DNA from 2 places in the Shewanella sp. Actino-trap-3 genome. Region 1 is predicted to be linked to the other one. Evidence: predicted binding sites of a transcription regulator. Region 1 holds the regulator's gene; the other holds the start of a gene.
The links. The regulator MetJ, encoded in region 1, represses methionine synthesis genes. The targets are predictions, from matches to a motif close to TAGACGTCTAGACGTCTA.
Positions count from the first base shown of each region.

Region 2: a site for MetJ is predicted at 14,788-14,805, ahead of metH (methionine synthase). Genes of this name have one in related genera too.

Region 1 is NZ_PJCE01000001.1:3,763,648-3,779,917, forward strand. Features, by position in the region: gene CXF80_RS16215 (TRAP transporter permease) at 1-1,247, shown strand, start outside; gene CXF80_RS16220 (DUF1850 domain-containing protein) at 1,247-1,648, shown strand; gene CXF80_RS16225 (manganese-dependent inorganic pyrophosphatase) at 1,762-2,685, opposite strand; gene CXF80_RS16230 (YhcH/YjgK/YiaL family protein) at 3,047-3,508, opposite strand; gene CXF80_RS16235 (LON peptidase substrate-binding domain-containing protein) at 4,123-4,701, shown strand; gene CXF80_RS16240 (pseudouridine synthase) at 4,816-5,796, shown strand; gene CXF80_RS16245 (tetrathionate reductase family octaheme c-type cytochrome) at 5,871-7,265, opposite strand; gene CXF80_RS16250 (DUF3373 domain-containing protein) at 7,322-9,034, opposite strand; gene CXF80_RS16255 (c-type cytochrome) at 9,185-9,514, opposite strand; gene CXF80_RS16260 (sulfite exporter TauE/SafE family protein) at 9,832-10,578, opposite strand; gene metJ (met regulon transcriptional regulator MetJ) at 10,654-10,968, opposite strand; gene metB (cystathionine gamma-synthase) at 11,178-12,347, shown strand; gene CXF80_RS16275 (bifunctional aspartate kinase/homoserine dehydrogenase II) at 12,510-14,903, shown strand; gene CXF80_RS16280 (3'-5' exonuclease) at 15,442-16,041, shown strand.
Region 2 is NZ_PJCE01000001.1:2,190,012-2,206,281, forward strand. Features, by position in the region: gene CXF80_RS09310 (aldehyde dehydrogenase family protein) at 1-268, opposite strand, end outside; gene CXF80_RS09315 (winged helix-turn-helix transcriptional regulator) at 390-746, shown strand; gene CXF80_RS09320 (substrate-binding periplasmic protein) at 926-1,735, shown strand; gene cobO (cob(I)yrinic acid a,c-diamide adenosyltransferase) at 1,800-2,438, opposite strand; gene CXF80_RS09330 (cobyric acid synthase) at 2,435-4,006, opposite strand; gene cobU (bifunctional adenosylcobinamide kinase/adenosylcobinamide-phosphate guanylyltransferase) at 4,006-4,536, opposite strand; gene CXF80_RS09340 (adenosylcobinamide-GDP ribazoletransferase) at 4,536-5,321, opposite strand; gene CXF80_RS20675 (nicotinate-nucleotide--dimethylbenzimidazole phosphoribosyltransferase) at 5,331-5,456, opposite strand; gene CXF80_RS20425 (hypothetical protein) at 5,727-5,876, opposite strand; gene CXF80_RS09350 (nicotinate-nucleotide--dimethylbenzimidazole phosphoribosyltransferase) at 5,888-6,139, opposite strand; gene CXF80_RS09355 (FecCD family ABC transporter permease) at 6,196-7,302, opposite strand; gene CXF80_RS09360 (ABC transporter ATP-binding protein) at 7,295-8,104, opposite strand; cobalamin riboswitch at 8,184-8,304, opposite strand; gene CXF80_RS09365 (hypothetical protein) at 8,479-8,682, opposite strand; gene CXF80_RS09370 (efflux RND transporter permease subunit) at 9,031-12,138, opposite strand; gene CXF80_RS09375 (efflux RND transporter periplasmic adaptor subunit) at 12,135-13,484, opposite strand; gene CXF80_RS09380 (TetR/AcrR family transcriptional regulator) at 13,474-14,130, opposite strand; gene CXF80_RS20105 (hypothetical protein) at 14,303-14,482, shown strand; gene metH (methionine synthase) at 14,980-16,270, shown strand, end outside.

The DNA.
Region 1 (16,270 bases):
AGGCCACGTCCAGTATGGGCAGCCAAATTATGCCGCCGATTATGGGCGCAGTAGCCTTTATTATGGCTGAAACCATTAACGTGCAATTTATTGAAATTGCAAAAGCAGCGATGATCCCCGCTGTACTGTATTTTTGCTCGGTGTTCTGGATGGTGCATTTAGAAGCTAAACGCGCCAATTTATCGGGCTTACCCAAAGATCAGTGTCCTGATCCGTGGGCAGCGATTAAGCTACGTTGGTACTTACTCATCCCGTTATTTATTTTGATTGGCTTGTTGTTCTCTGGTCGCACGCCACTGTTTTCTGGGATGGTGGGGTTAGCACTAACTGCTATTGTGATTTTAGGTTCGGCCATTATTCTCAATCTATCATCAGCTGCGATGCGGTTTGTTTTTTGGATAGCGCTAGGGGTGTTATGTGCTGGTTTCTTTCAATTAGGCATCGGGGTGATGTTTGGGGTTATTGCGCTGCTGGTGGTTATTTGTTGGTTTGTTAAAGGCGGTAAAGAAACCCTTCAACTGTGCTTACATGCCTTGGTAGAAGGTGCTCGTCATGCAGTACCCGTTGGAATAGCGTGTGCATTGGTTGGAGTGATTATTGGCATTGTGTCACTTACGGGTATTGCCTCTACCTTTGCCGGTTATATTTTGGCGGTTGGCCAAGATAACCTGTTTTTATCGTTAATACTGACCATGGTAACGTGTCTCATTTTAGGCATGGGGATCCCAACTATTCCTAACTACATTATTACCAGCTCAATTGCTGCGCCAGCGTTACTGGATTTAGGCGTGCCGTTAATTGTGTCGCATATGTTTGTGTTTTACTTTGGCATCATGGCAGACCTTACCCCGCCTGTTGCGCTAGCGTGTTTTGCGGCAGCGCCAATAGCGAAAGAGAAAGGCTTAAAAATCAGCTTGTGGGCTATTCGTATTGCTATCGCTGGGTTTATTATTCCCTTTATGGCGGTATACGAACCAGCGTTAATGCTCCAAAGTGGTGGCGTGTTGGATACCCTTTTTGTGGTGCTTAAAGCGACGGTTGCAATTGGGATTTGGGGAATTATCTTTACTGGGTATTTATTCCAAAACCTTTATTGGTGGGAGCGTATTTTAGGCTTTATTGCCGGTGGTTGTTTAATTATGGCGACGCCATTAAGTGATGAGTTAGGTTTTGGTTTGGCACTGGCGTTTATGTTACAGCACCTGTGGCGTGCACGTAAGTTACAACGTTTAGCACAGGACAAATAATGCTAGGATTATGTTTAGGCCTAGCGGGCACAATATGGGCTCAAGTACCTGCTGAGAAAATGACTTTATCGTGGACCCACACGATTGAAAAAATTCGTTGGGCAGAAGATTATCGCTTGCAGCCTGACGGGTTTATCTTAGAGCAAGCAAGGGTAAAAGGCAGTGGTGCAGGGATGGAGATACCGTTGGATGCCGTGTTAAACAATGGCAGCTGGCATTACACCCCCCATTTACCTATCTTGCCGATGCTAAAACTTGGTCGTACCCCAGAAGCAGGTGATTACCAGCTGTGTGTTTCATCTGCTCAGCGCGAGCAACAATGTCACCCAATGAGTTTTTGGGTCGGAGAGCCGACAGTTGAACAGCCATTGATAGAGTTATGGGGCTGCGATATTGGGTAGTGACATTGTGACGTCAGTTCGCATAATGCATCATGTTGTTTGCCTCGTTTTAGACATAAAAAAAGCTGAATCAAGGATCCAGCTTTTTCTTTATGAAGCGTTTTGACAAAGACTTACTTTGAAAAAATATCTTGCAGTGCGGGTACTACTTGTTTCTTACGGCTTAATACGCCGTCTAACCACACTTTACCATCGACGGTAGGCTTACCGTAAGCGCGCTCAGTTAAGTCTGCTAAGTCAGAAATTACCAACATTTCTGAGCCTTCTTTCATGATATCGGTTAGCAGTAATAATACGCTGTGGCGATTACCTTCGGCTTTCAGTTTAACGATATCCGCGGCTAAATCTGCTTTGATTGAGTCAAATACAGATAAGTCGATCACTTCTAACTGACCAATACCGACCAAGTTACCGTTCATGTTAAAGTCTTTAAAATCACGCATAACTAAGTCGCGCGCCGGCGTGCCTTCAACCGCTGATTTGACTTTAAACATATCCATGCCGAGTGCTTTAAAGTCTTCAATACCGGCGATTTTAGCTAATGCTTCAACACAACGAATGTCTGCAGTGGTGCAGGTGGGTGATTTAAAAATGACCGTGTCACTTAAAATGGCACACATCATAATACCAGCGATGTTTGCAGGGATTTCTACTTGGTAAAAATCGTACATCATTTTAATCACAGTGTTGCTGCAACCCACGGGGCGGATCCAACACTCTAGCGGAGTCGAAGTGGTTAGGTCGCCTAATTTATGGTGATCAACAATCCCCACAATAGTCGCTTGAGCGATATCATCTGGGGCTTGAGTAACTTCTGAATGGTCAACAATATAGACTTCTTCGCCAGCATAACTGGTTTTGTATTCTGGCGCTTCAAAACCAAATTTCTCTAGAATAAATGCGGTTTCTGGTGATAATTCGCCTAAACGGGCCGCAATGGCCGGTTCATCGATTTGGTTTTTTAAATATGCTAATGCGATAGCACCACAAATTGAATCTGAATCAGGGATCTTGTGACCCACTACATACATTGCCATTGAAACACTCTCCTATAAAGTTATGATGATTTTAACAAGGATTAATCTTCATCGCATTAAAAAACAACACTTGATTGATTCAACTTACCAGATCAAGCTTATCGTTGATGATATGAGCTATCAATGGCTCAAAAAAAAGCCCCAAGCGGAGAGTCTCGGGGCCTTTCTATCTTACCAAGGGTAAATGCACATTCGTCATTAGCTCAGGTATGACACATTTGTCTCTAGCTCAGATATCACAGGGATGTTAAGAGATATGGTGTGCATGGATTAACTTTAGCAGACTTTGGTTAGATAGCGATATTTTGCCATAATATCCATAGTTGGACTGAGCTGAGGCTATCTTGATCTCGCTATTTTGTTATAGCCGAACTTTAATCACCACTTTACGGACTTTTTGTGGCGTTGCACTGGTGCCTGGCATATGTATATCGCCGGGAAAAAACAGCGCGAACATGCCCGCTTTTAGAGGAATAAATGCCGCGTCATCTTTGTTAGATTCATAATCGTATTCAGCATAGTCATGTTTGTCAAAATAGGGCTTAGAAGGCGTTTGATTGGCCAAGGGTAAATAACCAAATTCTTCTTCACCGCTGACCACATATTGCACATCAATGTATTGTTGATGAACTTCAAACGGCTCTATTTCTTTGGGTTTGGTTTCATAATCATTGACGATAACGAAAATATTTTTGCCTTCAAGCGGGTAGGTTCCCACTTCAAGCTGACTAAAGTCTGTGTCGGCGAGATGGGTTAACGCTATGGCTAATCTCGGGTTGAGCGGTGTATAAAGGTGACGATTGGCTAAAGTATCAACAATCATAAAAAATTCCGTAAAGTAAAAGCCACAAAAACATCATAGCGTGTTAGCGCTAAAGCATACTGTTTTACAAACACAACAGCATTAAAAATATAATAAGAATTGTAAATTACCTGCACGACAGAGCTGAGTTAATATCCTCATTTTTATCCATACATGAGCCTTGATTGGTTTTATACATCCCTGTTATGGCGAAAAGCCTAAGCCAACCTCAGCGCGGCAATAAGGGGTGAGTAGACTCGACAAATTAGCTTGGGAGTGAGTCTTTCAAATCAAGCTTGCTCTATGCCTTGATAGCGGGGTGAATTCATGTGTTAACAGCCGCATTGTTTATTGGCTGCAATGTGCAATAAAGCCAGATATTGTTACCTTTGGCACCATAATGGATCGTATCGAGCGTTTATAGCGCCTTAGCATATTGGATGTTTTTTGTTCTTTTTTGAAATACAGTCGTATTGAATAAGGTCTATTGAAGTAGAGCGTAGCGAGTTTAGTGGTGATGTCGTTAGTTCGCATTATTTAACCCGCTTAAGTTGTTGAATTATTAACCACTGCTACACTTATTTTATTGATTCGACTTTGGTTCAGTATCGTCACCTATGGTGTTGGAGGCTGTTATGCAAACAAAAGAAGTGGCATTACTCATCCAAGATGCAGTGCTGTTGCCGGGTGGGCGACTTGAAATTCGAGTCGTGACACCTAGCGATTTATGTATGGTTGCAGATGTATTAAAAGGCCACTATGACCTAGCATTTGCGCCATTGAAAGTGAATAGCGAACTGCCTTGTTATATTGCGGCAACCCAATGCAATATTATTGACTTCAATCAGTTGGAGGATAGTTCGTTAAGCATTGTTATTGAAGGTTCACAACGTCTTAAAATCTTATCCGCCGCCAAAAAACGTGATGGTTGCTGGATTGCTCGTGCGCTACCTTGCGCTAATTGGTGCGATGAGCCCATCGCGGGTGAGTTTGAAATTATCAGCGCGGCACTTGAACAATTTTATCAAGTGAATCCGGATTTGCTTGAGTTGTACTCACAAGTACATTTAGAAGATGCCACTTGGGTTAGTCAACGTTGGTTAGAGGTTTTACCTATGTATAACCGGGATAAGTTGATTTTAGTTGAACAACCTAATTGCCATAAGACCATGGATTTTGTGCTGCAATTACTCAAGTCGCATGTGGATGTATAACGCTTATATTGTGTTATTTTCCTAGCGATAATTAAGATACAATCTAGATTCGGCCTGATAAGATAACACTATCATTTTGTCTTTTATCGTTATCTTTATATAGCCAAGTTATTTATGCCTAATTCATCAAATTATATCGCGGGTCACGTTCTGTCTTCTTGCCAAACATCAAGCGCTGCCATTGCTGCTCAGCCATCCTATATTGTGTTGCCACGTACTAATGAGTTAGCGGGCAAGCAATACCACACTGTGATTGATTTTTTGATCGATCATTTTAAACAAATTGATCCTAGTGTGTGGCAACAAAGGATCGAAGCAGGCAAAGTACATTGGCAGCATGGTGGGTTAATTGGTATTAATACTGCCTATCAAGCGACCCAAAGAGTGTATTACTATCGAGAAGTGGTGGCTGAAACTAAAGTGCCGTTTGCTGAGCAAGTGCTGTATCAAGATAGCAACACTATTATTGTCTATAAACCGCATTTTTTACCTGTGACCCCAGGCGGTAATTACGTTAACGAATGCTTGGTGCATCGATTACGTATCGCCACGCAAATTGACACAGTAGCACCCGCCCACCGGCTAGATAAAGATACGGCAGGGGTGATGTTAATGACGCTGGATCCGCAAACGCGGCATGCATATCACCAGTTGTTTTTAGATAACAAGATTACCAAAGATTATCAGGCCATCGCCAAGTTAACTCCACAGCTATTAGCACAGTTAGCCGATAATACTTGCACCTTGCCCATGTATTGGACCGTTAAAAATCGTATCGTTGCGGCTACCCCCAGCTTTACCATGCAGGTGGTTGAAGGTGAGGCTAACAGCCATTCTGAAATCAGTTTAGTGACGGTAAAAGGCGATTTAGGCTTGTTTACATTAAGCCCAATCACGGGTAAAACTCACCAATTACGAGTGCATATGCAGAGTTTAGGTATGCCTATTTTAAACGACCGCTTTTATCCGATATTACAGCCTAAAGGGCCTGATAATTTTGGTAAGCCGTTGCAACTATTAGCGAAACGGTTACGGTTTACCGATCCTATTAGTGGTATTGAACAAGACTTTGAGTGCCAAGGATTGGATTTTTAGCTGATTTTTTAGCTAATAAAAAACCGCCATCGTAAAAGTCGATGGCGGTTTTTTTGTTTCAGCTTATCGCATTTCTAGTCTGCTTTAGTGTGTTTAATACCTTTGCGGTTTTTCATTGGGTCGCCATCATAACCAAGGGCTTTCCAGTCTAAACGCTCGCCTTTGTTATGACAGTCATTACATTGTAATGCCTTGTCTTTTGGTGACACCATGTGGTTGATACGCCACCACATTACGGTTTCCACAAAACCATGATTACCACTGTACTTGAGTCCTTTCTCTATCATGGTTGGGTTAGCTTCCATTCCCAGTTTTGCGGCTAAGTCCCAATCAAATTCACTCCAGTAGCCACCTTCACCGTAAATTTTAGGCGTCAGTAAGATGTTGAGTTCAGTGTCATAAATTTGTTTGCCTGTATGCACTTTAAATGGGTAGATTTTGGCTTTAGGATCGTTAATATCTCCTAATGGATAAGCTAATTTAAGCACTTTAGCTGGGTCCATTTTGTCGCCAGGCATGTAAGCATCGGCGTAGCCATTAAACCAAGCATATTGTGGTTTCACGTCTTTTTGCCAAATAAAGCTACCTTTCTTTTTCATATAGGTGTGCTTGCCGTATTGATCTGTCGTTACAGGAATATCTTGACCTGCGGTTGACCAATCCCAACGCATTTTGGTGGTTAGATTTTTAGCAAATGATGGAATATGACATGTCTGACACGCCACGGCTGCTGTATGAGTGTTCAGTCTTTTATTTTGATGTGGAGCTGCATCATGGCAGTTTTCACAACCAATATGATTTTCACCACCTGGCGATACTCCCATCGCATTACCGGTAATTTGATGATTTTCGGTGACATGACAAGTTTGGCATTGGAAATCGTTACCATCGGTGTCCATGTGCACATCGGTGGCTTTGTCTGGGTAAGACATGGAGGAGTCTAAATCGCCATGTTTAACACCATCACCGCCGCCGCCGTAAAAGTGGCAACTGCCGCAATTATCGCGCACTGGTGCACCCACATTTTGTGCTACGCGGGCTAAATTGACTCTTGCTAAGGCCTCGCCGGCACCAACAGGGTCTTTTATGTAAGTGCCAGTCGTGTCGTGACAGACTAAGCAGTCCACTTTGCTCATGTCTTTAAAGTCGAATGTAGAATCTTTCCAACCATAACCCGCATGACAACTGGTGCAGCGCGGTTCATTACCCGCTATCGACACACAAAAATTGTTGATGCTGTTTTTCTTTCCTCTCTTAACGGTGCGACCAGGTAATTCTTGTTCCAATTCCCAAGTCCAATGTGAAGACTTCATAAACTCTTCAGCATGTTCTTTATGGCATGTTAAGCATTGTGTCGTCACTTCAGGGCCATTGGCAAAAGGCCCTTGCAATGCCTCTTTATGATCAAATGCAGCCTGCGCGCTACTGCTTAATAACAGTAATACAGCCAGTGCTGATAATAGTTTCATGATGTTTATCCTTACCCCTGAGCTTGTGCTCAGGGGGGCCAAGTTAGAGATTTAAGTTAGAAGTTAATCGTTAGTGAAGCATTAACGTCATAGGCGGTGTCGACCACTGGCAGCATGGAGTAAGCGTTACCGGCAATCACATCGTCAACTTTCAGAGGTGAACCTACTGGTGAGCCACTTCCGGTATATTCATAGTCGTAATACAAACCGGCTAACTTGATAAACATTTTTGGATTAATATCAAAGATATAATAGGCTTCGGCAACATGACCACGGGTGGCTAACTTACTGCCAATAGGGTCATCTTGAGCTTGGGTGAAGGGACTCCAGTATTTAGAACCGTAGTTATATTCCAAGCCGAATTTACCGTATGGTGCAGGTATTTGCATACCCACATAAATGCCATAGCCATCTTTGGTGTCACTATCAACCGTTTCTTTTGGTACCATAATAATTTCTGTACCCGTGCTGTTAAGTTCTGCTTCAAATACTGCATCGCTTAACATGCCACCGAACAAACCTGCATTACCGTTAGGTTCTGCACGAGTCCAACCGAGTGAAGCAAACACTTTCATGTCGTCATCGGATTCATAGGCATAACCTAATCCACCTAAATATATATCTCCAATTACACCACTAGGCTGTACTCGGGTGACGAAGTTAAAGTTGTCAAACTTTTGCATGTCTTGATACATGGTTGGGGCAAAGATACCCGCGAGTTGAGTTGGGAATGCCATGGTGCCTGTGAAGCCATCATTGACATCTTTAGCGCCGAATAAAGTGAACTGCAAGAAGTGGTTACCGTCATTGATAACGTCGATATTAAAACCACCGAGGTGAGTGTCTTTGGTGATGATGTCACCAAACAATTCGCCATTGCCGTATTGCGACTCAAAGCCTTGACCATAGCAAAAGCGTACTACTTGACCCTCAATGCCGGTGATATCACCCAGATTGTAACCTAAGGTTAGGCCATCGAAGTTGAAATTGACTAAGTGACCTGATGGCGTGCCGCCTCTGAGTTCATTTTCACGATAATGACTTGGTGGGCCGTACGTTGAGGGGCGACGTCCGATAGAAAGGTACGTGCCGCTACCGTTAATGTCTTTCCAGTTAAAATAGGCGCGTTCTACTTTTAATTCATCACCACTGGTGCTGCCGCTACTGGTGCCGTCCATGGTGAATGAGTTCCACGAGTCAAACACTTTAACCCCACTAGAGTCTCCCCAGCTCTTAAACATGGTCAAGCGTCCGGCAAAGCTGACGTTATCCCATACTTTAGCATTAATGTTTAGGCGCAACCGCGTGGTATAAAATATATCGTTATCAATATCTTGTTGAGTTTTTTGACCTAACAGCATTGGCATAACGCCATTTAGCGCACCGCTTTGAAACGCGCTGGCTAAATCAGGGTTAGCCATCATCATTTGGCCTAATGGTGAAGTGGCACTATTAGGATCGCCAAATACTCCTGACATGGCTTTAGCGCCAAAGTCAGAAAAATTGACATTCATGGCTGGGTTCCAAGTGACATTTTGATAATGTAATGAATGTGCTTTGGTTCTAAAATCACCTGTGATTGCGACTCTATCTAAGGCCGTATGACGCTCGGTTTTGTCAACCCGCGAGCTTAAGTAGTCAAGATCATCGGTAACGCTGGCAAGTTGTTGTTTCAGGTCGGCAATTTTTTGCGAATCAGTGTCTGCCGCTAGGCTTGCACTACTCATAAAAAGAGCGTTGGCAACTAATATTGAGATGAGAGTTCTCATGGTATTTCTCTCCGTTAATTACCAAATGGTCAGTTCAATTTGGCAATTTTTTGGTGTAAGTTTCCCTGAGGCTAAGCCCCACTATTTTTTTCGGTTTGTTTATTGGCTGATATTTTCGCTTAGGACGAAAAGGTGCTCAGCATTGATGATTTAACCGCAGGTTGCTGGTTGGTCTGAATCAGCTGCGTGATCATACAAAAACTGTTGAATGTCTTTCAGGTCTTTTTCTGATAAGGCTTCAAAAATGGCGGGTTTAGCTTTGTGCATGTCACGGGTAAAAAATCGATCCCACTGGCTCATGGTTTTTGTCATTGGAGTGAGTTCTACGCCTTCACTATTGACACTGTGGCACGCTTTACATTCTTTTTTGTACAGGTGTTTGCCTTTTTTAGGGTTACCACCATCGGCTGCCATTACTTGGCTACCGAGTGATAATGCAATGGCGATTGCGATACCAAGTTTAACGTATGTGTTCATCATTTTATCCTCTATAAGGCTTTTTATGGTTGGTGTGTTTGCAAACTTATGTCTATTTCTTTGCTGTAAAGAATGTTACCTAAAAGTAGGTACTGTTAATTTGAAGTAGATCATATTCATGAGAAAAATCTAATTGAAAAAAAGTTAATTGAAAAAAATCTAATGAACAACTGTGATGCAGATCTATTGTGCAGAGGATAAAATTTTGTTAGGTAACATGGTACTAGGTAATGATAGATGTTCGGCCACATATAAGAATGTGTTGTTGTTTATGTCTGAATCGTATGCGATAAAAAAAAGGGGCTGTTAATAGGCAGAGATTAATTAGCAGAGATTAATGTGTTGACCGACATGATGACCAATATTGTTGCGCTAATGCTACATAATATTAATGTCGCCATACGGGTTTTGTCTTTATCGATGCGGCCAATTAATCGGCCAGCGACAAGGTAGCCCGCAATCACTGAAGGCAATAACAACAGTGATAACCATAAGTGCTTGAGCTCTACTAAGCCAACAACAGCTAGAATAGCTAGCGCAATTAATGAGCTAAACACGAAAAATGCTGATAATGCGGCGCGAAATTGACTGGCATCTTTGCCTGCAAGCAATATAGCCATTGGTGGACCTCCAATGGCAGCGATATTAGCAAATATGCCCGAAAATACCCCGGCGATAAATAAACTGCTGCGATTTATTGGTGCGGTAACGCGATAGGTACTCAGGATCACGGCAATAAACACAATAGCCGCAATAATTAAGCCTAATATGGGTTGGGGCGCAAACAATAATAATCCAGCACCTAAGAATCCCCCAGGAATACGGCCTAATAGCGCATATTGCAGACCATTAAACTGTAAGTGTCCGCGCTCTCGAAAAAGTGTCATGGCAGAGATAGCAAAACCCATGACAATAATAGGCACTGGGACTAATTGAGGATTAACAATGTACAGCAGCGGGCTGGCAACAACGGCTAACCCAAAACCAATTAAGCTTTGGGTTAGTGCGCCAAAAAATACGATAACTGATGCCAGTATCAAGGTTGTTGGATCGATAAATGGCATCATAAATTCTCGTTAAAAACATCACTGCTTCTTAAAAGGGCAGTTTAACAGTTTGTGAGGTAATCACTAACCAGTGAATTATTCGAGCTCTTCCCACTCGATCCCCATATCATCCATTAATTTTTTCGCTTCACTTGGAATGCTGTCAGGTTGATCTTTTGATAAATCAATATCATAAGGCAAAGGTTGACCTGTGTACGCATGCAAAAATGCTTCGCACAGCAGTTCACTGTTGGTTGCATGACGCAGATTGTTTATCTGGCGTCTGGTACGCTCATCTGTCAGTATTTTTAGTACTTTTAGAGGTATAGAAACTGTTATCTTTTTTACTTGTTCACTTTTTTTGCCGTGTTCGGCATATGGGCTGATATATTCGCCATTCCATTCAGTCATTAACTTACCCTTAACGATAAATACGGTGCAGATTTTAAACCGTTACACTCTCTAGTCAAATTATTGCGAATATTTAATCTCGATGCAAATAGATTTCTTGATGTTTAGACGTCTAAGCGTCTATTTTTGTTGACGGATGAAGATCTCTTCGGTAGATTTAGACGTCTAGACATCTCTTTGTGTGTTTGTGACATTTTTAGGAGTCAATTATGACTAAGCATCAAAGCGCCACATTGGCCGTTCGCCAGGGTATTGAAACAGACACACAGCATGGCGCCATAGTGCCCCCAATTTATTTATCAACCAATTATTCCTTCGATGGTCACAACAATCCGCGCGAGTTTGATTACAGCCGATCGGGTAATCCGACCCGCTGTATTTTAGGTGACGCGCTGGCCAAACTTGAGCAAGGTGCAACAGGCGTAGTGACCTGCACCGGCATGGCCGCCATTACCTTAGTGACTAGCTTACTTGGTCCAGATGATTTATTAGTGGTGCCGCATGATTGTTATGGTGGTAGTTATCGCCTATTTACGCATTTGGCTAAAAAAGGTCAATTTAAGTTGTTGGTTGTTGATCAAACTGATGCACAAGCATTGAACCAAGCCATTGCCCAAAAACCGAAAATGGTCTGGTTAGAAACGCCATCGAATCCACTGCTGCGGGTGGTCGATATTAGTGCTATTAGCCGAGCCTGCCATGATGTCGGTGCGTTAGTGGCGGTAGATAACACCTTTTTATCGCCAATATTACAACAACCCTTGTTATTGGGTGCTGACATTGTTATTCACTCAACCACTAAATACATTAATGGTCACAGTGATGTGGTGGGTGGCGCTGTGGTGGCTAAAGATGCTGAAATGGGTGAATTATTGCATTGGTGGTCAAATACGTTAGGGTTAACGGGATCTGCTTTTGACAGTTACTTAACCTTGCGTGGCTTGCGCACTTTAGCGGTGCGAATTCGTGAGCATCAGCGTAATGCGCAAAAAATTGTTGCGTTATTGAGTGCCAGTGCTGTGGTGTCCAAGGTGTATTATCCGGGATTAAAAGACCATCCTGGTCACGACATTGCGGCAAAACAACAACAAGGCTTTGGCGCGATGTTAAGTTTTGAGTTGTTCGGTGGTGAAGCTGAAGTGGAGGCATTTTTACAGGCATTATCCCTGTTTAGTATTGCGGAAAGTTTAGGCGGAGTGGAAAGCTTAGTCGCTGTTCCGGCCACGATGACCCACAGAGCGATGGACCCACAAGCAAGGAAAGAGGCTGGTATTAAAGAGACTTTATTGAGATTATCGGTTGGCATTGAAGATGCTGAGGACCTTGTGGCCGACATTAAAGCTGGCTTAGCTGCTGTTAACGCGATTAAATCAGCTTAATTTGGCTTAATTTGGCTTAAATTAGCTTAATTCGAGTTTAAGTTAGCTGTGGTTTCGCCCAAATTAAGTAAAATAGTAAAAATATGCACTTGCAACACTATTCATTTCAAAATAGAAGTCTAGCAGTCGCAACACAAGTCGTAGTTGTTTAAGGAGTCAGTAATGGCGCGAAGTCATTTACACAAGTTTGGTGGTTCAAGTTTAGCGGATGCAGATTGCTATCGCCGTGTTGCACATATTCTTCTTACACATGGTCAAAGTGATGATTTAGTGGTGGTATCCGCCGCCGGAAAAACGACTAACTTTTTATACAAATTACTCAGCCTGCGTGACAGTAGTCAATTGTGGCAAGAGCAACTACAAATTCTGATTAGCTATCAACAAACGTTAATTGAACAATTATTATCCAATGAACAAGCGCGAGACTTGCGCGAACGTTTGTCTTCTGACCAATCTCAGTTAGTCAGTCTGTTATCCTTAGAGCAACGCAATGATTACCAATTTAATCAAGTGGTGAGTTTTGGTGAACGTTGGTCCGCGCGCCTGATGGCGGCTTTGTTACGAGAAATGGGGGTGGCAGCCAATCATGTTGATGCTTGCTCTATTCTTGTCGCTGAGGAAGGGGCTGTACCTAATATTTTAGTGCCGCAGTCGCGTCAGAAAGTTCAAGCCTTATTGGCAGAGCATCCACAACAACGTTTAGTTATTACCGGTTTTATATGTGCTAATCGTCAGGGTGATACCTTATTATTAGGCCGTAATGGTTCAGACTTTAGTGCGACCTTGATTGCCAGTTTAGCCGACATAGAAAGAGTGACAATTTGGACTGATGTTGAAGGGGTATTTAATGCTGACCCGAACAAAATTAATGATGCAAAATTACTAAAGAGTATGTCATTAGCGGAAGCGGATCGCTTAGCGCGATTAGGTTCGCCAGTATTGCATTCTCGTACCTTACAGCCATTGTTTAATACTGCAGTGAGTTTAGCTGTACGCTCTAGTTATGCCTCACACACAGATTTTACCTTAATTGCGCCACTGAGTTCATCAGCGAGCGCACCGGTAATCACCAACTTAAATGAAGTGCTGTTGTTTAGTTTTAAAATGAACTCAAATATTGAACCATTACTGACGATTTTAGATAAAGCAGGCATCACGCCGTTAGCTTATTGGTCGTTGGCACAGCATAAGTTTGAACTCGCCCTTACCCTTGAAAGCCAGAAACAAGTGCAATCTTTGCTTACTCGGTACCGCAGTGAATTTGCGATTGAAGAATTGAGTACCCAAACTGATTTAGGCCTGGTGGCGTTAGTCAGTGCTGATGCGCACCACTTTAGACGCAGTTTTGCCCGACTACTGAGTCGTGATGCGAAACCTATTTATCAAGATGCGTTAAGTTTAGTGACCTTAGTGCCGCAAGCTCAAGTGAGTTTATTGACCCAGAAAATACATCGCCGTTGTGCCGGTCCAAGAATGCGCATTGGGGTGTTATTGCTTGGGGTGGGTAATATCGGTGAGGCGTGGATTGATTTATTTAAACGGGCTAGCCCAGCATTAAATAGTGAACTTGAAGCCTCTGTTGAGTTAGTGGGTCTAGTGGGCTCGAAAAAAGCGTTAATCTCCAATGACGGTATTAACCTTGAACGGTGGCAACTCGATTATCAACAGCAAGGCATTGAATGGGATTATGACAAACTGTTTGAGCAGTTAGCACTATTATCATGCGATGAAATTGTTGCATTAGATATCAGTGCTAGTGCCGCCTTAACCTTACAATATCCACAGCTGTTTGCCCATGGTATCCATGTGGTGAGTGCCAATAAATTAGCCGGTTCTGGGCCATTGCCATTTTATCGTGAATTAAAGCAGCAATTAAGTAATCGTCGATTATTTTGGCGTTATAACGCCAGTTGTGGTGCAGGTTTACCTATTCAGCATGCGTTAAATGACTTACGTAATAGTGGCGACACTGTTGAGGCCGTTGGTGGCATCTTTTCTGGCACCTTGTGTTGGTTGTTTGAAAATTATGACGGCACTAAACCCTTTTCTGAATTAGTGCTTCAAGCTCGCAGTTTAGGGATTACCGAGCCGGATCCCCGTGATGACTTATCGGGCCGCGACATGCAACGGAAACTGCTTATTTTAGCCCGTGAAATAGGCTTGGCGGTAGAGTTAGACTACATTAGTCTTAGTTCTTTGGTGCCTAAAGCATTAGCTGAGTTGTCACTTGAGGATTTTTTGTCTCGTATCAGCGAGTTAGATGATGATTTATTACAACAATATGTAGCCGCTGCCGAGCAAAACAAGGTACTGCGTTATGTGGCTTCACTGGATAAGGTCGAAGGCAAACTACAAGCGGAAGTGGGCTTACAATGGGTTGATAGCAATCATCCTTACGCTAACTTAACCCCAGGTGATAATGTGTTTGTTATTCGCAGTGCATTTTATCAAGGTAACCCTTTGATTATCCGCGGTCCAGGGGCTGGGCGTGAGGTGACTGCCGCGGCGGTACAGTCGGATTTGGTGCATATTTGCAAAGACCTTTTGCAAGAGTAGGTTTGTTGAGGAAGACCATTGTTAATGGTCTTTTTTTGTCATTCTTTATGATTTAGCTTTGATGGCCTGCGGCCACTAACGTTGTGGCCCTTTGCCCTATCTTATTACAAAGAGTGAAAATGCTAACGCTTCTGATAGGCAGGATGCCTGAATGCCTTGAAGCACATGGTCAATGATGTTCCCGACATCATAATGACATTTCCAATATCCATATAGGTCAGATGTGCGAGAAAGGCCTGTCAGGCTCACGCATTCCTTTATAAAGAGTCTTCAACGGCCTCAATGTTATTGAGTCCTGCAACCTTTAGATAAAACACCTCAAAACCAGCCTTAAAAGCTCTAATCAGAACAAGCAATTAGCATAAATATTGTACAAAAAAATAACTACCTTAAAAAAGTGAATTCCTATAGCATCTTAGGTTAAGTAAAGCGTTACCTAATCATTTGGATGTGGCATCGGGCAAATCCAAGAAGCGATTTATGCCTTGCAAACAGCGCAATGGATGAATACTCACTCTGTGGAAAAGAAGGATACTCAATGGAAAGGCCAACAAAGGAGAAAATTCGAGATTTACCCATTTATGAAGGTATTAGTCTAGAGAATATAATCGTTGTCACAAACAAAGCAGACTCGATAAGTGCAATAGCGGAGTTAAGATCACACTCTTGTTTAGGGTTTGATACAGAGAGCAAACCTTGTTTTATAAAAGGTGAGGTAAGTGATGGACCTCATCTAATTCAGCTAGCCACAAAATCTAAAGTATTCTTATTTCCTACAAAATTTTATGAAAATTTTACTGCAATTGCAGAAATATTATCTGATCCAACAATAAGGAAGGTAGGTTTTGGATTGAAAGAAGATAAAAAAATTCTTTTTAGAAAATTTGGAATTAAATTAGTAAATACAGAAGAACTATCTTCAAAAGTGATGCGTTTTGCGCATGTGAAACAACGCGTTGGCGCTAGAGTTGCAGTTGCAATGTTTTTTAATCAACGGCTATCGAAGAGCGCACAACAATCAAATTGGTCAATATTTCCTCTACACGAACATCAGAAAAGATACGCAGCAAATGATGCACATACAGCACTATTAATAGAACTAGAAATTGAACTAGAAATAGAAAGACAGAGCCATTAATCTCCCTAAAGCATATGATCCTCTCACCAATCAATAGACAGCATTAGCTTATTTGACTAAGTAAATATGCCTGCTGACAATTAGTTAGGTTCATCAAATTCTCTGCACTGCCTCTGCACTTACCAGCCATTTATAAAACCCGTTACTGCATTTCTACCTGATTGATCTCAAGCTTTATTGCTGTGCTGGACTTGTCTAATTGTCTCAGGCTGAGCCATTGCTTGATTAA
Region 2 (16,270 bases), 1.6 Mb from region 1:
GATGATCTTTACCCATTTCTTGGCCGATTAATCTTGCCAGCTCATCTTGTACCGCCACAAGTTGCTGGTAGGCCTTGACCAGATACTGTTGACGTTCAATGAGCGACAAACTCGCCCAACTTTTTTGCGCGACTCGGGCATTGGCAATGACCTCAGGTAACTGAGATATCGCTAAGGTTTCAACACTGCCAACCGCTGTGGCTTCAATATGTTGGCCGTCATCGGCTTTGTGATAACTCGCCGGATCGTAAGAGGTTAATACTGCCATGGAGAAATATTCCTTAATGGGACAAAAATGACACTAGCCTGAATTAAGTCTATTTTGATACAATAGGATACAAAAGCAACCAGTATACTTTTAGTAACCTAGGCTAACTTAAGTTGAAAAAATGAAAACAACAATTGAAACAATGAATAACGGTCAAAAAAAAGTTATCAACCCTTGCGCAGAACCCTGCTCAGTTGAGCGTGGAATGCGAGTGTTAGGCGGAAAATGGAAAGCATCAATACTATGGCACTTGCAAGATGGTCCAGTACGATTTAATGATTTATCTCGCATGTTAGGCGGTGCCAGTAAGAAAATGGTCGATCAACGTCTTAAAGAATTAGAAACCCAAGGATTAGTGAGCCGCCATGTGATTAGTGATCGCCCTATTGCAGTGTCTTATGCCATTACCGATCTTGGCCGTACCGCATTGGATATTTTAGAGCGCTTAAAAGATTGGGCAGACGAATATGTGGTGTAACTGAATCAGTGGTAAATAAATCACGATAACAAAGACATAAACTAAAAAACCAAAATTAGAAACACCACTGCCTACAACTTTTCAACATCCAGTAATAAACTATAATGAGTAGGATCGTTGATATATAGAATAAATAGGATAAGATGCGCGGAAAATTCGGCTTAAGGTAATCCTATTTCATGATTAAGTCTCTTTTCACTTTTATAACTATTGTGGTGATATCGCTTATTTCGCTCGTTAGTGAAGCAAAAGAAAAAGTGACTTTTTATACTGAGGCATACTCGCCATTTCAATCTCAAAATCAGCAAGGTCAATTAGTTGGTTTTTCAATTGATATCTTACACGCTACCCAGCAATATGTTAATTTTGATATCGATATTCAAATGATGCCTTGGAGTCGGGCCTATAGAAATGCTCAAAAGCACCCTAATACGTTTATTTTTTCAATTGGGAAAACCGACAAACGCTTGACGTCTTTTAAATGGGTAAGCGATTTTTACACGGTACAAGACGCGATTTACAAACAAACCGCAAGAACCGATATCGATATATCTAATCCAGATGATATCGACAGGTACAACATAGCGCTATCTCGCAATGACGTGTCACTGGAGCGCTTAAACATTGAACATGATTATGACAACGTGTATTTAGTGACCAACCAAACTACTGCGGTAAAAATGCTCCAATTTGGCCGCGTTGATTTAAATTACAACAATGAAATTGGTTTTAATGAAGCAGTAAAAAACTTAGGATTTAATCATGCCGATTTTACTCCGGCATTTATTGTTAGCAAAATTTCATTAGGGCTAGCAACTCACAAAGACACCCGCATTGAGTTATTTAATCAAATGCAGCAAGCGTTTGACACCATCAAAGAAAACGGCGAATTTAACCATGTTGTTGCCAAGTGGTTTCCTGGCTCTGATACCAAAAAAGTTAACTTAAGTGCTACAGCAAGTATGGATATCCCGCCCAATCTTAACTAAACGATGAGTGAGCGGCTAAATCAAAAGACTAATTTGAATAGCCATCAACAAACCTACATTGTTGTTAGTAATCAAAACCCAACTGAGCTTTAATCCCATCATTAAACGCGTGTTTTATCGGTTGAACCTCACTAACTGTGTCGGCTAATTCAATGATGTCACGATGACAAGCGCGGCCAGTAATAATCACGTGTTGCATCGCAGGGCGATTTTTTAATGCCGTTAATACCCGCTCAAGCTCGATATAGTGATAACTGACCATGTAAGTCAGCTCATCAAGTAACACCATGTTAATCGATTCATCTTTAAGCAGTTTTTCTGCTTCTAGCCAAGCTTCCATTGCGGCTTGGGTGTCTTTTTCTTTGTCTTGGGTGTCCCAGGTAAACCCCGTGCCCATCACATGAAATGGCACCCCTGCGCCTTCTAATAAATTACGTTCGCCACAAGCCCAAGAACCTTTAATAAATTGCACTACCGCCGCTTTATGGCCATGGCCTACAGCACGAGCAACGGAGCCAAAACCTGATGTCGATTTACCTTTTCCGTTACCGGTTAGTACCAGCAAAATACCTTTTTCTTCTTGGGCTGCGGCAATTTTAGCATCAACACCCACTTTGACTTTCTGTTGGCGGGCTTTATGACGTTCAGCTTTGCTTGCATCAATAGCGCTAGCTTGTTCGTTGTCGTGGTGATCAGTTGTCATGAGATTATTCCTTTCAATGTATTCATATCCAAATGCGCTTCTAATACATCGGCAAGACGATTTAGTTGCTGCTCGCGGATCTGGTTAATATCGATAGCATGGTGACTCGCTAAGCCTGCCCATTGCAAAATAAGTTGGCATGCAGCGGGATGATCGAATAATCCATGCACATAGGTCGCTAAAATTTGTTGGTCATTGCTCACCATGCCATCGAGCTTGGTGATCGGCATTGTCTGCTGTGCATCTTGTTCAATCGATAGCGGCTGCGTTACATCACTTTGAGTGAATGAAGACTCACCACAATGGATCTCATACCCACTAAACTCTGCCCGCTGGTGTTGTAAGCGTAAGTGACCCCTTACTTGAGTTAAGGTTTTACTAACCGTTAATACGGTAGTAATAGGTAATAAGCCCAATCCTTTGCTGCAACCGGCAATGTCTTCAATGCCTAAAGGGTCATCAATTAGCTCACCGAGCATTTGATAACCGCCACAAATCCCGATGACTTTACCGCCGTAACGTAAATGGGTTTTGAGTTTAATATCCCAACCTTGTTGACGCATAAAAGCCAAATCTGCGCGGACATTTTTACTGCCTGGCAAAATGATGACATCGGCGTTAGGCCATACCGTCGAGCTTGCATCGCTTTGCATACTCACATAATGAAAATCAATATGCGGGTGTAAACGCAGCGGATCAAAGTCGGTATGATTACTGATCCTTGGATACACTAACACCAATACAGACATACGCTGGCTGGTAGATAATGCTGTCGGTAATGAGCTTTGATGATGATCAATTAACGCATCTTCAGCGTCTAAATGTAGGTCGTGTAAATAAGGTAATACGCCTAATACGGGTTTTTGGGTATAGGCTTCAAGCCAGTCAATACCCGGTTGCAACAAGCTGATGTCACCGCGAAAACGATTTATCACAAAGCCTTTTACCCGTGCTTGTTCAGACAGACTTAACAAGGCCAACGTGCCAACCAAATGGGCAAATACGCCGCCTTTATCAATATCGGCAATAATAATCACTGGGCAGTCGGCCACTTCTGCAAAACCCATATTAGCAATATCGCCATCACGTAAATTGATTTCTGCGGGACTGCCCGCCCCTTCTATGACCACCAGCGAGTATTGTTGCTGTAAGCGTCGGTATGATTGCATCACGGCCGCTAAGGCTAAGGTTTTATAACCTCGACTCTCAGGGCCGAAAAAAGCCTTCGCTTCTAATGTGGTTAACGCTTTACCGTGAATAATCACTTGCGCGCCAGTATCAGAGCTGGGTTTTAACAGCACGGGATTAAAATCGGTATGAGGGGGTAATTGACATGCGATGGCTTGCAGTGCTTGAGCGCGACCTATTTCACCCCCATCAATGGTTACCGCACTGTTTAATGCCATATTTTGTGGCTTAAAAGGCGCAACATTGACTCCTTGGCGGGCAAATAAGCGACATAGCCCTGCAACAAGAGTGCTTTTACCGGCATCAGATGTGGTGCCTTGCACCATTAATGCCCCGGACAATAGGTCAGCGGTTGGCAGGGTAAAATGCGGCAATGACATTATGCTTTTAAGGTCAAAGGCAGGCCCGCAACCACCAAAGTGACTTGGTCTGATATTGCCGCTATCGATTGGTTAAGCCAACCGGCTTCATCAACAAAACGGCGATTTAACTCGCCCATGGGAACAATACCCGAGCCCACTTCATTGCTGACTAATACCACTTCACTTTGCAACGCGGGCAGACTGTCGATGAGTAATGATTTTTGAGAAGCCCACGAGGCACCATCATCTAACAATAAATGATTGGTTAATAATAACGTCAAACAATCAAGCAATATCACTTGCTGGGGTTTATCGATTGCCACCAAGGTTTGTGCAATATCGTAAGCTTGTTCATGCAGTGTCCAGCCATGGGCGCTAGACACTCTATATTGATGATGTTGCTCAATACGCTGCGACATTTCATTGTCTAGCGCCGTTGCCGTGGCTAAATACACGCATTGGTAACCAATAGCAGCGTATTCGGCTACACATTGCTCTGCAAATTGACTCTTACCGCTGCGCGCACCACCCAACACCAAATGGATCATCAGCTTAATCCCACCGCTAAAATGACAAGATAACAACACACTTCGCTAATTTGCTGTGCTGCGCCTAATGTGTCACCAGTATAGCCTCCAATCTGTTTACGGAAGAATCCGCCTAACAAAATACGCACCAGCCATAAGGTGATAAACAGTACAAATGCCACTAGGCCATTAAGCCATAACAACACAAAAATACCGCTAGCAATTAATATAAGCAAGTCATTGAGCTGCTGATTTTGTGCTACAGGCATTGACTTACTGGTCTGTTCATTTCGGACATATTGTTCACTGAAAATTAAGCTCGCCGACACGACTCGACTTAAGGTGTGACCCACGACAAGTGCGCTGACCGCCGCCAGTGGGCTGTATAAAGCTAACTCTACCAATAATTGCCATTTAAGTAGTAACACCAATCCCAGAGATAACGCCCCATAACTGCCCAAGCGCGAATCTTTCATAATCCGCAGCTTATCTTCAATCGTTCTACCACCACCAAACCCATCGGCGGTGTCGGCTAAACCGTCTTCATGAAATGCACCAGTGACTAACACACCCGCCACCATCGCCAGTAAAATAGCGATACTCGCGGGTAAAATGAGTTGTGCTAACCAAAACAACAGCGCACAAATTAAGCCAATCACTAAGCCGACCACACCAAAATATCGGCTTGCCTTGCTCTGCTTATCATTGTCGATAACCACCCAAGGCGGCACCGGGATCCGAGTAAAAAAACTCATTGCCACAAAAAATAGATTCAACTGCCGTAACCACTTTATCTCGCCAGACATCTTGTACCCTTAAACCGCATTATTAACACCAGCACCATAGAGACTGGCCATTTTATTGTGAAATTTCAGTGTAGCTTGAATTAACGCCAATGCAGCGCCAGTGCCCTCTCCAAACCTTAATCCCAGCAACAACAATAGTGGGGTTAAGGCTGTTGTAATAGAAGCTTATGTCCTTGCTCTTGCCACTGATGAGCAAAGACTCAATAATCTCTTGATTGTGGAAATAATGTTACCGCAACTCATGCTGCAGCAGTAGCGATAAAACCATCAATCATCACTCATTTTTTTTGTTCCCTAGCCACTAAAATCGCCCCAATCATTGACACGATTCTAACGCCAGCTAAAGGGCTAAAATGGCCCATGAACAGACTTACTCATGACGATGTAAGTCTAACGCTTGGTTAATTAATCGGGGTTTAGTGACCAAGGTTGCATCATCAATTCCCGTGCATCGACCAATACACGGCTCAATAAATTGCTCAATACATTGCTCAATACATTGCTTAATACACTGCCTAACACATTACTCAATACACTGCTCAACATATTGCTCAACACACGGCACATTACGCAATAATGATATTCAGCATAGCTGACATTACCGCAGTTGCGGCACAAGTATTGCTTATAACCATTTTACCCAAAGCAATAACATTGCAACCAGCACCAACAAGACGTGCACCCGCTGACGAGTAAGCTCTATCCCTTAGGCGACTTTTCAAGCCCATTGCGGCCGCTAAATGTATCGCCTGAGTACCTGCGCCTAAACGTTGAAGATAACATTGGCTTGGCCCGTTAGCGGCTGTAATATCGGGCAATCAATTATCTCAAGCTCAAAACCGACTTAACGACACTTGTCAGTCAATGAGATCGTTTAACGGCGTTGACGCAAAATAAACAAGAAAAATACACTACCCAAAGCGGCAGTGATAATACCGACAGGCAATTCTTGGTTCGATAAAATACATCGCGCTATCACGTCAATCCACACCATAAATAATCCCCCCAACATCGCGGTTAAGATCAGCGGCTGACGTCCGGAAAACAATAGCCTAACCGTGTGCGGGATCATCAACCCCACAAAACCAATGCCCCCGCACGTCGCCACCAACATCGCGGTGATCAGTGAACACAGTAACAACATACTTAAACGCAATTTAGCGACATTAATGCCTAAGGTGTGAGCGGTTTCATCACCCGCTTTTAGCGCCATAATTTGCCGTCTAAACGCCAACATAATTAACAAACTAATACCAACTGTCACACTGGGTAATAGTAAATTAGACCAACTGGCTTTGGCAAAACTGCCTAAGCTCCAAAATAATACTGATGCCGCGGCCTGTGGGCTAGAGAAATACAACAGCAAACTAGTTAGTGCGCCGAACAGAAACGAGGTCGCCACACCAGACAACAACATACGTTCAACTTGACTACTTTGACCAGAAGCCGACAATATAAACACAATCAATACCGATAAACTGGCGCCAATAAATGCCCCAATCGGTATGCTTAACGTCGACCAAGACCACCAAGGTTGTGCCGTAAAGCTTGGTTTTATCGACAATGCGCCTGAAAATATCTCCGCAAACAAGCCTGTTTGGCTGAATAATGACACCACCAACACAGCACCAAATGACGCCCCAGAGCTAATGCCAAATAAGTAAGGGTCGGCTAGCGGATTACGGGTCACGGTTTGCAATACGCTGCCCGCGATAGACAAGCCAGCACCAGCCACAAAGGCTAACAAAATCCGCGGCAAGCGTAATTCAAGCACAATACGTTGGCTCAACTCGATAGCATGCTCACTGCCATCAATAGAACTCGGTATGTCATCCCCCCATAAAGTATTGAAAATGGTCAATACGTCATTAAGATCAATATTGGCTGCACCAAAACTGGCCGAAAAAATAGGGGTAAGTAGCGTGGCAAATATCAACAAACTGAAACACACATAATACCGACGTTGCGATGCATCAATCATGATCAGAGCATCCTTTCTTGCTTGCCCGGTAACCATAGAAATAACTGATGAGGGGGTTACCATGTTGTGGATGATCGTTGACGTGGCAGCAAACGCCAAACACCTCACTAATTTGCCGCTCGGTGAGTACTTCTGTTGGGGTACCTTTAGCAATTAACCGCCCTTGGTCGAGTAGCAGTAATTTATCGCACATCGCACTGGCTAAATTCAGGTCATGTATAGAAGCAATAACACTGATCCCTAGTGATACGACGAGTTCAAGGATTTGAATTTGATAACGAATATCTAAATGATTGGTAGGTTCATCTAATATAAGAATATGTGGCTGTTGCACAATGGCTCGGGCAATAAGTGCACGTTGTTTTTCACCACCAGATAATAGCTCATACTGTTGCTGCGCTTTTTGCTGCAATCCCACTTTGGTTAATGCACTTAAAATACGTTCTCGGTCTTGCGCTGTGTTGGGGTCAAACAAGTTTTTATGCGGTGTTAGCCCCATTGTCACTAACTGCTCAGTAGTCATATCAAAATAATGCGGGGTATCTTGTTGCACCACAGCAATACTCTGCGCTAACGATTTAGAGGAAAAACCACTGATGGGTTTGGAAAAAATTTCAATATTGCCGCTAGTTGGCTCAATATAACGATACAAGCAACGTAACAGACTCGACTTACCCGCACCATTGGGGCCAATGAGCCCTAGCATTTGGCCTCTAGGCAAACTGAAATCAATATCAGCTAGAATGGTTTTATTATCGACTGTCCAAAAGAGATGATTGACATCCAATACTGATTCAGACATGTAAATGACCTCGCCATGTCCAATTAATTAACACATACATCTATTTAATAACTCCCCTAAGTCACCCGCTTAGGCATGGATATTGAGGCAATTCAAAGCTGGTATCTGACTTGTGCACCAATGGTTAATTGGTCCATCTACAGTTGCGGGTACAGTTTGGGCTTATCCCAATTCCCAATACCTTGAAAGGCACTATGATTATGGCGCTATGGTTCTGATGAGTCGATTATAACGCTATGGTTATTAAGCTATTAATATGATGCTTCGATTATAACGCTATCAATATAAAACTATGATTATAACAATATGATTATTACGCTATTAATATGACGTTATAGTAATAATTCTATGACTATCAATATGACGCGTTAAGCCTATGTAATGCTCACTTTAGCTACCTTGCTATCTATTACAACAGATTGAAAACAGTCAAGCTTATCAATATCGTCAAGCCAATAGACATCGAGCACCATAATAGCAGCATAGGGGATCGCTAGGTTAGCGAATAATCCGCTACATTGGCCAGCCTTAAGCACATATTCCATTAAGCAACGCATCATGCCACCGTGAGTCACCAATAACGCACCGGGGCAATTGCCAACTTGAGCAGCTTATTTCATCTCAAACGGGTCATTTGTTTGACTAACAAGGCGCATTGACCCGTCAATAGCGAGCCTATTGCAAGTTAAGCAACGCAGTTAGCAGGATAAAGGATTGTTGGATAAGCCGTTATCTCCCGCCCTGAGGTTAACGAGTACGGCTATGTTACCAAGACCACCACAGAAGATGGCAATGTCGTTTATGCAGGAGTAATTAACGACCTTGAACGCAGTCACTTCTCGACATGCTGGCTCCTGCATGTCGAGGTCGTTTGGGTATGTGACCATTGCCATTACAAGATAATGGCAGTAATTTACTCCCTCTCGCTAAATTTTTTGATGTTTCTTCACCAAGCCAAAGTCAGCCAAAATCGCGTAGGCACAAGGAATAATAAATAACACCATCAAGGTAGAGGCAAAGATCCCGAATACGATTGAGACAACCAAGGGCTGTACTACTTGCGCCTGAAGACTCGTTTCGAGCAATAGGGGTAACAGACCTGCGGCCGTCGTCAGCGACGTTAAAAATACCGCCCTAAATCGTTCCCGACTGGCACTTACAACGGCTTCATGAACGCTATCACCTTCATCGACATGATGACGTATATATTGCACCAGCAAGATAGAGTCATTGACGACTATGCCTGCAAGGGAGATAAAGCCCATTATCGATGGCATAGATAGGTTATAGCCAAGTAGCACGTGCCCCCAAAGCACGCCTATCAAAGACAAGGGTATTGCCAACATCACCACCACAGGCTCGAGGTAACTCCTGAATTGAAAACTGAGTATGACAAAAAGTCCAAATATTCCGATAAGGAATCCCTTACCAAGAGAGGCGCCCGTCTTCGCCGTCTCTTTTGCCGAGCCTTCGAAGTCGACCTTAACCCCAGGATAATCTTCAGTGGCTTGCGGCAGCCAATCGGATTTTATCTTAGCTAATGTTTCGGTGGAATTACCCTTGCGGTTGTCAACATCGGCCATCACGGTAACCGAACGTTGGCTATTGATCCGCTGAATACGGACATAAGATCTTTGATGCTCTAATTTGGCGATCGCCGACAGAGGCAACTGCTCCCCATTGGCTAACATAATGGGAAAGTTAGCCAATGCATGAAGATCGCCTGCTTGCTCCTTATTCAGCCTAACTTCAATTTCGATATTCTCGGGCCCAATTTGGATCTCATCGGCCCGTTGGCCAAAGAAAGCACTTCGCAGTTGACTGGCGACCAACTGACCATCGATGCCGAAGACTTCCGCTCCGGGCCTCAGACTGACCTTAATTTCCTCTTTCCCCGGACGCATATCATCGAGAATACCGTTGATACCGTCAAACTGGGCAAGATAAGATTGCAGCGAAACCGAGGCCTGCTTTAGCATATCCAGATCATCACCTAGCAGGCGAACCTCGATATCACGACCCGCAGGCCCCATTGTTGGCTGCTTAAAGACCATAGACAAAGGGGCTGCTAGCTCAACCGTACCGTCGCGCCAATCTTCGATAAAATCTTCTATCAGCGTATTTCGAGTTTCGGCCGACAAGAGATCTAACCTAACCGTCGCCACATGAGGCCCTTTCTCGCCCGCATCGGCATTAAAATTAAACTGTGCGGTAATATCTTCAATAAGCTCAACGCCCTCTTCCACGTCTTGGGTATAGCGAGCAGCCGTCTCTTTAGCACTGAGGATCACTTGTTCGACAACCTCCTGAGTCGAGCTCAATGGGCTGCCAGGTGGCAGGATAATTCTCACTTCGGCGATATCACCATCAAGCTCCGGAAAGGGCAAGAATTTCAACACGCCACCTGCGACCAGCGCCACAGATGAGAGCAAGATACCTAAGGTTATGCCAACGCTGGCGTAGCGCCAATGCACCACAAACCTAACCGCATTGACGAGTGTCGTATTACGAAACGTTTCGAATGCGGCTAAAAAATCTCGCTTAAATTTAAGCTCAGGCCTAGGCGCTTTCTTGGGGACATGGCTTAATGAATGGTTTAAATGGTTGGGCAAAATTAAAAATGCCTCAATCAAACTGATACTGAGCACCATAATCAGCACCGTCGGGATAGCCGAGAGTACGGCGCCCATCTGACCATCGAGACCAAGTAAACTACTGAAGATTAAAATGGTGGTCAGAAACGAGGAGACCACGCCTGGGGCAACCTTTTTAACCCCTTGAACCACGGCATCATGTGGCGCTAAGCCCCGGTCGACATGGGAGGCGATAGACTCGGCGATAACGATGGCATCATCCATCATGATCCCGATGGCCATAAGCAAACCGACTAAACTCATGATGTTAATGGAGACGCCAAAGAGACTCATCAAATAGATGCCGCCTAAAAAGGCAACAGGAAGACCTGCCGATACCCAAAAAGAGTAACGCAAAGAGAAAAATAACCACATGCTAAAGAAGACTAGGATGATCCCTTGCCAGCCATTGGTTAACATCATATCCAGACGATCTTTAAGCAGCGACGAGAGATCGTTGGTCAAGGTCAAACTCACGCCATCGGGCACACGTAAACGCTCTTGCTCGATAAAACGGCTTACTTTCTGTTTTATTCTTAAGGCATCATCGGCTTTGTTCTTCTTCACCTTGAGTATGGCGGCGTGCTGCCCGTTGAAAAAGATGTGCTCTTCATCGAGTTCAAATCGGTCAGTCACGGTGGCAATATCGCCGAGTCGGACCACGCTGCCGTCGCTGGTAGAGGCCACGATGGTTTGCTTTAACGCCGCTGGCGTGACTTTGCGCTCATCGAATCTGAGCAGCAGATTTTTATCTTTTAACTCAATATTACCGGCAGGGATCTTCACATTTTGCCGACCCACTTCATCGGCAATGTCGGTTGCAGTCAGCCCCAAACGGCGCATATCGATTTGATTAAGCTCAACCCGCAGTTGATGATCGGAAAAGCCAACAACGGATACCAGACTCACTCCGGCATCGATTTTCAAGCGACGTTTGAGATCCTCGGCATAATGCTTCAGATGGGGCCAGCTGGCATCGGCCGAAATAGCGATATCAACAACAGGTTCGGCCCAATCGAGCTCTTTAACGATCGGCGGTTCAATTTGTGATGGAAAGTTTTTAATCCCATTGATCTGGGTTTGCACATCCACAATAGCGCGCCCAATATCGGCTTTACCGTCCAGCTTGATAGTCATGGACGCGACGCCTTCTTGTGCGTCACATTTTACTTCTTCGACATTGCCTAGCCCATCGACCGCATCTTCCATACGCAGACATAGACTTTCTTCCACTTCTATCGGCGACGCGCCGGGATAAACCACGGTAGCGGTAACATAGGGAGGCGCAAACTCTGGAAAAGTCTCACGTTTTATTGATCCCAAACTCAATAATCCGAGCAAGAGTAGGCTGAGCATCAACAAATTAGCTAAGGTCGGATGACGGGTGATATAAGCGATCACTGACCGGCCTCCTCTCGGTTCACCTGAGATTGCTCAGCAGCATTAACGTCGAGGTCTGATGAGATATCTCTTAAAGACATCCCCGGGATAGCGGGAATAAGATCGTTGAGCACAATGTTATCACCAACGATAACGTCTGCTTTAATAGCCACTTGATCTTGATTACGGAACAAAATGGTCACCGGTTTTATCATCAGTTTATTATCCGAGCTCATCAGATATAGCTTGTCACCGTGAAGCGCCTTCTCGGGGACGATAAAATGTGGCTTTGCCTGGCCGTATATCCGCGCTGAAACAAACATTCCCTTGGTCAGAGGAGGCCGACTGAATGGCTTAAGCTGACGAATATCCTGCTCAACCTCAAGATATAAGCCGATGGTAGCCTGATTCGGATTAACCGTTTCTGCCACCCGGGTGACTTTAGCTGGCCAAGTAAAACGATTGCTTCCTACCTGAAACTCTACATCGGCTTGTAATGCTAAGAGCTCAAAAGAAGGTAGACTATTTTGTTCAGGGATCATTTCAATACTGCTGACTAAAGTGCGCATGTCCTGCAGTGATATTTCAGCCATTATCTCCGCAGTACCGAGTTGGTGAGCGATCAACATAGTTGATCCCATGGCAACCACCTGATCTTGCTCAATGTTGATATCGGCCACTCTGGCATCGAAGGGCAGCACAACCTTGGTTTGTTTCAGTCTTCTGCGGGCATCTTTTAACTGTGCAACATCGACGCTTTGCTGTGCTTGGCTCACTTTTCTATCGTCGGGAAGGAGCTTAATTGAGTTTTGCAGATCTTCCACCAGCTTGGTTTGTACCAACAAGGACTGATGCTGACTTTCAAGTTCAGAAATCGACACCAAATTACGCTTTTTGAGGGTGAGCTTACGTTGATATTCCTGCTTAGCCAGATCCAGTTTCTGGTTCTCTATCTGCAGGCTGGTATTGAGATTTCGCTCCTGCTGATCGAGCCTTGTCAGTTGTGCCGACGTAGCATTGAGACTCGCTTGTGCCTGTGCCAGCTTCAACTCATATTCCAGAGGGTCTATCTCTAGCACCAAGGTATCCTTTGGTAACATTCGGCCCGTTTCAAGCTGAGGGTGGCGGTAGATAACTTTGCCACTCACTTCGGCGACGGCTTGCCATATATGCTTAGGTGTCACGCGACCAAACCCCTGTATTCTTGGGGCCAGCAAGGTTTTGTCCAGGGTGAGAATGTCAACCGCCCTGGCTTTATCATAACTCTGGACAACCGAGGGTGATGGTTTTAGGGCTATAGCTAAAAATAATATCAGCATTCCGCATAGGACACCGGGGAGCAGAAAACGTTTCTTATTACTGGTCATTATTTTTGTCCTTTGTCGGCATCAAGCCTCTTGCAAGCAGATTGGTATTTTGCTGTGCAAGTTTCATTAAAAATTCTGGGGTGATTTGTATACCGAGTCGACTCAAGAACCCTTCGGGCACAATAAATGGAAAGATCATCATCGAAAAAAAACTCAGTTGAGCGCAATGGATATCAACATCATCGTGCAACAGTCCCTTAGCTTCGAGTTTATCAAACATCATGATGTCATCCACATTGACAATTTCGTTAAACACCTTGGTTATCTCTTTATTTTCAGGAATACTTTGATCTAGGCCTGCCAGACGGAAAATTAATCTTGGGAAATGGGGATGCGCTGACATCACTTGATAGTAGGTCTGCATCAAGCTTGCCGGGCCATGGGCTTGTTTTTCTTTATTCACCTTGTAGAGCTCTTGTTTCACTGGAGCGGCCGTCTCTCGCAACATCGCGATAAACAGATTTTGTTTAGAGCCAAAGTAATAGCGAATAAGCCCGGGATCAGTGCCTGCAAGCGCCGCGACATCACGAACGGTAACCTGAGAGTAGTCACGTTCGACAAAAAGAGACCTTGCAGCCTGAATAAGCTTATCGCGATTTTGGGTCTCTCCACTGGGGCGTCCCACTTTATTCTTGGTATCAGGCATACAGAATTCCTCAGTTAAAGAATTATTTTAAGAGCAGAGCACATTAATTGGCAGTGAAATAATTCCACAAAATCAGCGGTAACGAAGAATACAGCTATTAACAAGTTGTTAAATATGAATAAAAAACTATAACAGCATGAGTATAACCCTTTATGTTTAGCGGGGAGGTGATTTGGTTAATGCTTTAGAACCTTTGTATAACCATGTAGGTTTTTTATCTAGTGCCTTCTGGCAGAAGACGGTATCTGTCATTAAACGTTTCTCCCTATGCTGCAATATTGGCTACATCGTAGGCTTTACCGCTTTTCAAGCTTGTGACAAAAATTGGCAATATGTTGCTGAAACAGCTTGAGTTCCGCCCTATAACTCAACTCGGTTTTAAAGCCATAGTATGTTGTAATTTGGATGCTCAGGTGTTCGGCCTCATTGGGCTTGTCATCCTCAACCTGTTTGACGACAAGCAGCCTGAAGCAATCGAATAAGATAATAAACATATATTGATAATAAATTTTTATTAAACATAGGCTTAGATCAATAAAAAACACCTACTATTATGTTGATTGGTTGAACATTTCTGCGGCTAACTGACGTCCCCCATCGCTTAACCCAAGTAGAAGTTAAATCAGCCTTGCTCTGGCGGTGAAAACTCGCGTAGTATAGACGTCTATACGTTTATATGTCCAAAAGGCTATCTTAAAAGGTAATCATTTAGAAGATGCGCATTGTAAGCAGCAATTGTAATCAACAGTTGTACACAGCAATGATGTTATCGCCCTATTATTGTAAAAATAAGGGTATGCTTATCTCAATCAAGGTATCAAGCAACATAGTGATCAAAAGGTAACTGTTATGGCTAAATCGACTTCTTACAGTCAAACACTTGAACAACTTAATGCATTGTTAGCGCAGCGTATTGTGATTTTAGATGGCGCCATGGGCACCATGATCCAAGACCATAAGTTGGAAGAAGAAGATTATCGTGGTGAGCGCTTTAAAGATTGGCATTGCGATGTTAAAGGCAACAATGACTTATTAGTACTCAGCCAAGCGCAAATCATTAAAGATATTCATACTCAGTACCTATTGAACGGTGCCGACATTATTGAAACCAATACCTTTAACGCTACCACCATTGCTATGGCCGACTACGACATGCAGTCACTGGCCGCCGAAATTAACTTAGCCGGTGCCAGAATTGCCCGCCAAGCTGCCGACGAAGTGGCTGCGCAAACAGGCTTGCCACGTTACGTTGCCGGCGTATTAGGGCCAACTAACCGCACCTGTTCTATCAGCCCAGACGTGAACGACCCAGGGTTTCGTAATGTCAGCTTTGATCAACTCGTCGAAGCCTATGTCGAATCGACCAGCGCCTTAATCGAAGGCGGCGCCGATATCATTATGGTTGAAACCATTTTTGATACCTTAAACGCCAAAGCCGCCCTATTTGCGATTGAAAAAGTATTTGATCAACTTGGCGATCGCTTACCGGTTATGATCTCCGGCACCATCACCGACGCATCGGGCCGCACCTTAACCGGCCAAACTACCGAAGCGTTTTATAATTCACTGCGCCACATTAAGCCGTTATCCATTGGCCTAAACTGCGCCCTTGGGCCAAAAGAGCTGCGTCCTTACGTTGAAGAATTATCGCGTATTGCCGAATGTTATGTCTCAGCCCACCCAAATGCGGGCTTACCCAACGAGTTTGGCGGCTACGATGAAACCCCAGAAGAGATGGCTGAAGTCATCAACCAATGGGCCCAAGAAGGCATGCTCAATATTGTCGGCGGTTGTTGCGGTAGCACCCCCGCCCACATTAATGCCATTCGTGAAGCAGTACTCAGACATGAACCAAGGCACATTCCAGACATTCCTGTGGCGTGTCGTTTGTCGGGGTTAGAGCCACTGACCATCGATAAAAACTCGCTATTCGTCAACGTCGGCGAGCGCGCCAATGTGACAGGCTCAGCCAAGTTTTTACGCTTAATTAAGCAAGAAAAGTTTGAAGAAGCCCTCGATGTGGTGCGCGAGCAAGTCGAAAACGGCGCCCAAATTATCGACGTCAACATGGACGAAGGCATGCTCGATGGCGTGGCTTCCATGGCGAAGTTTTTAAACTTAATTGCCTCTGAGCCAGATA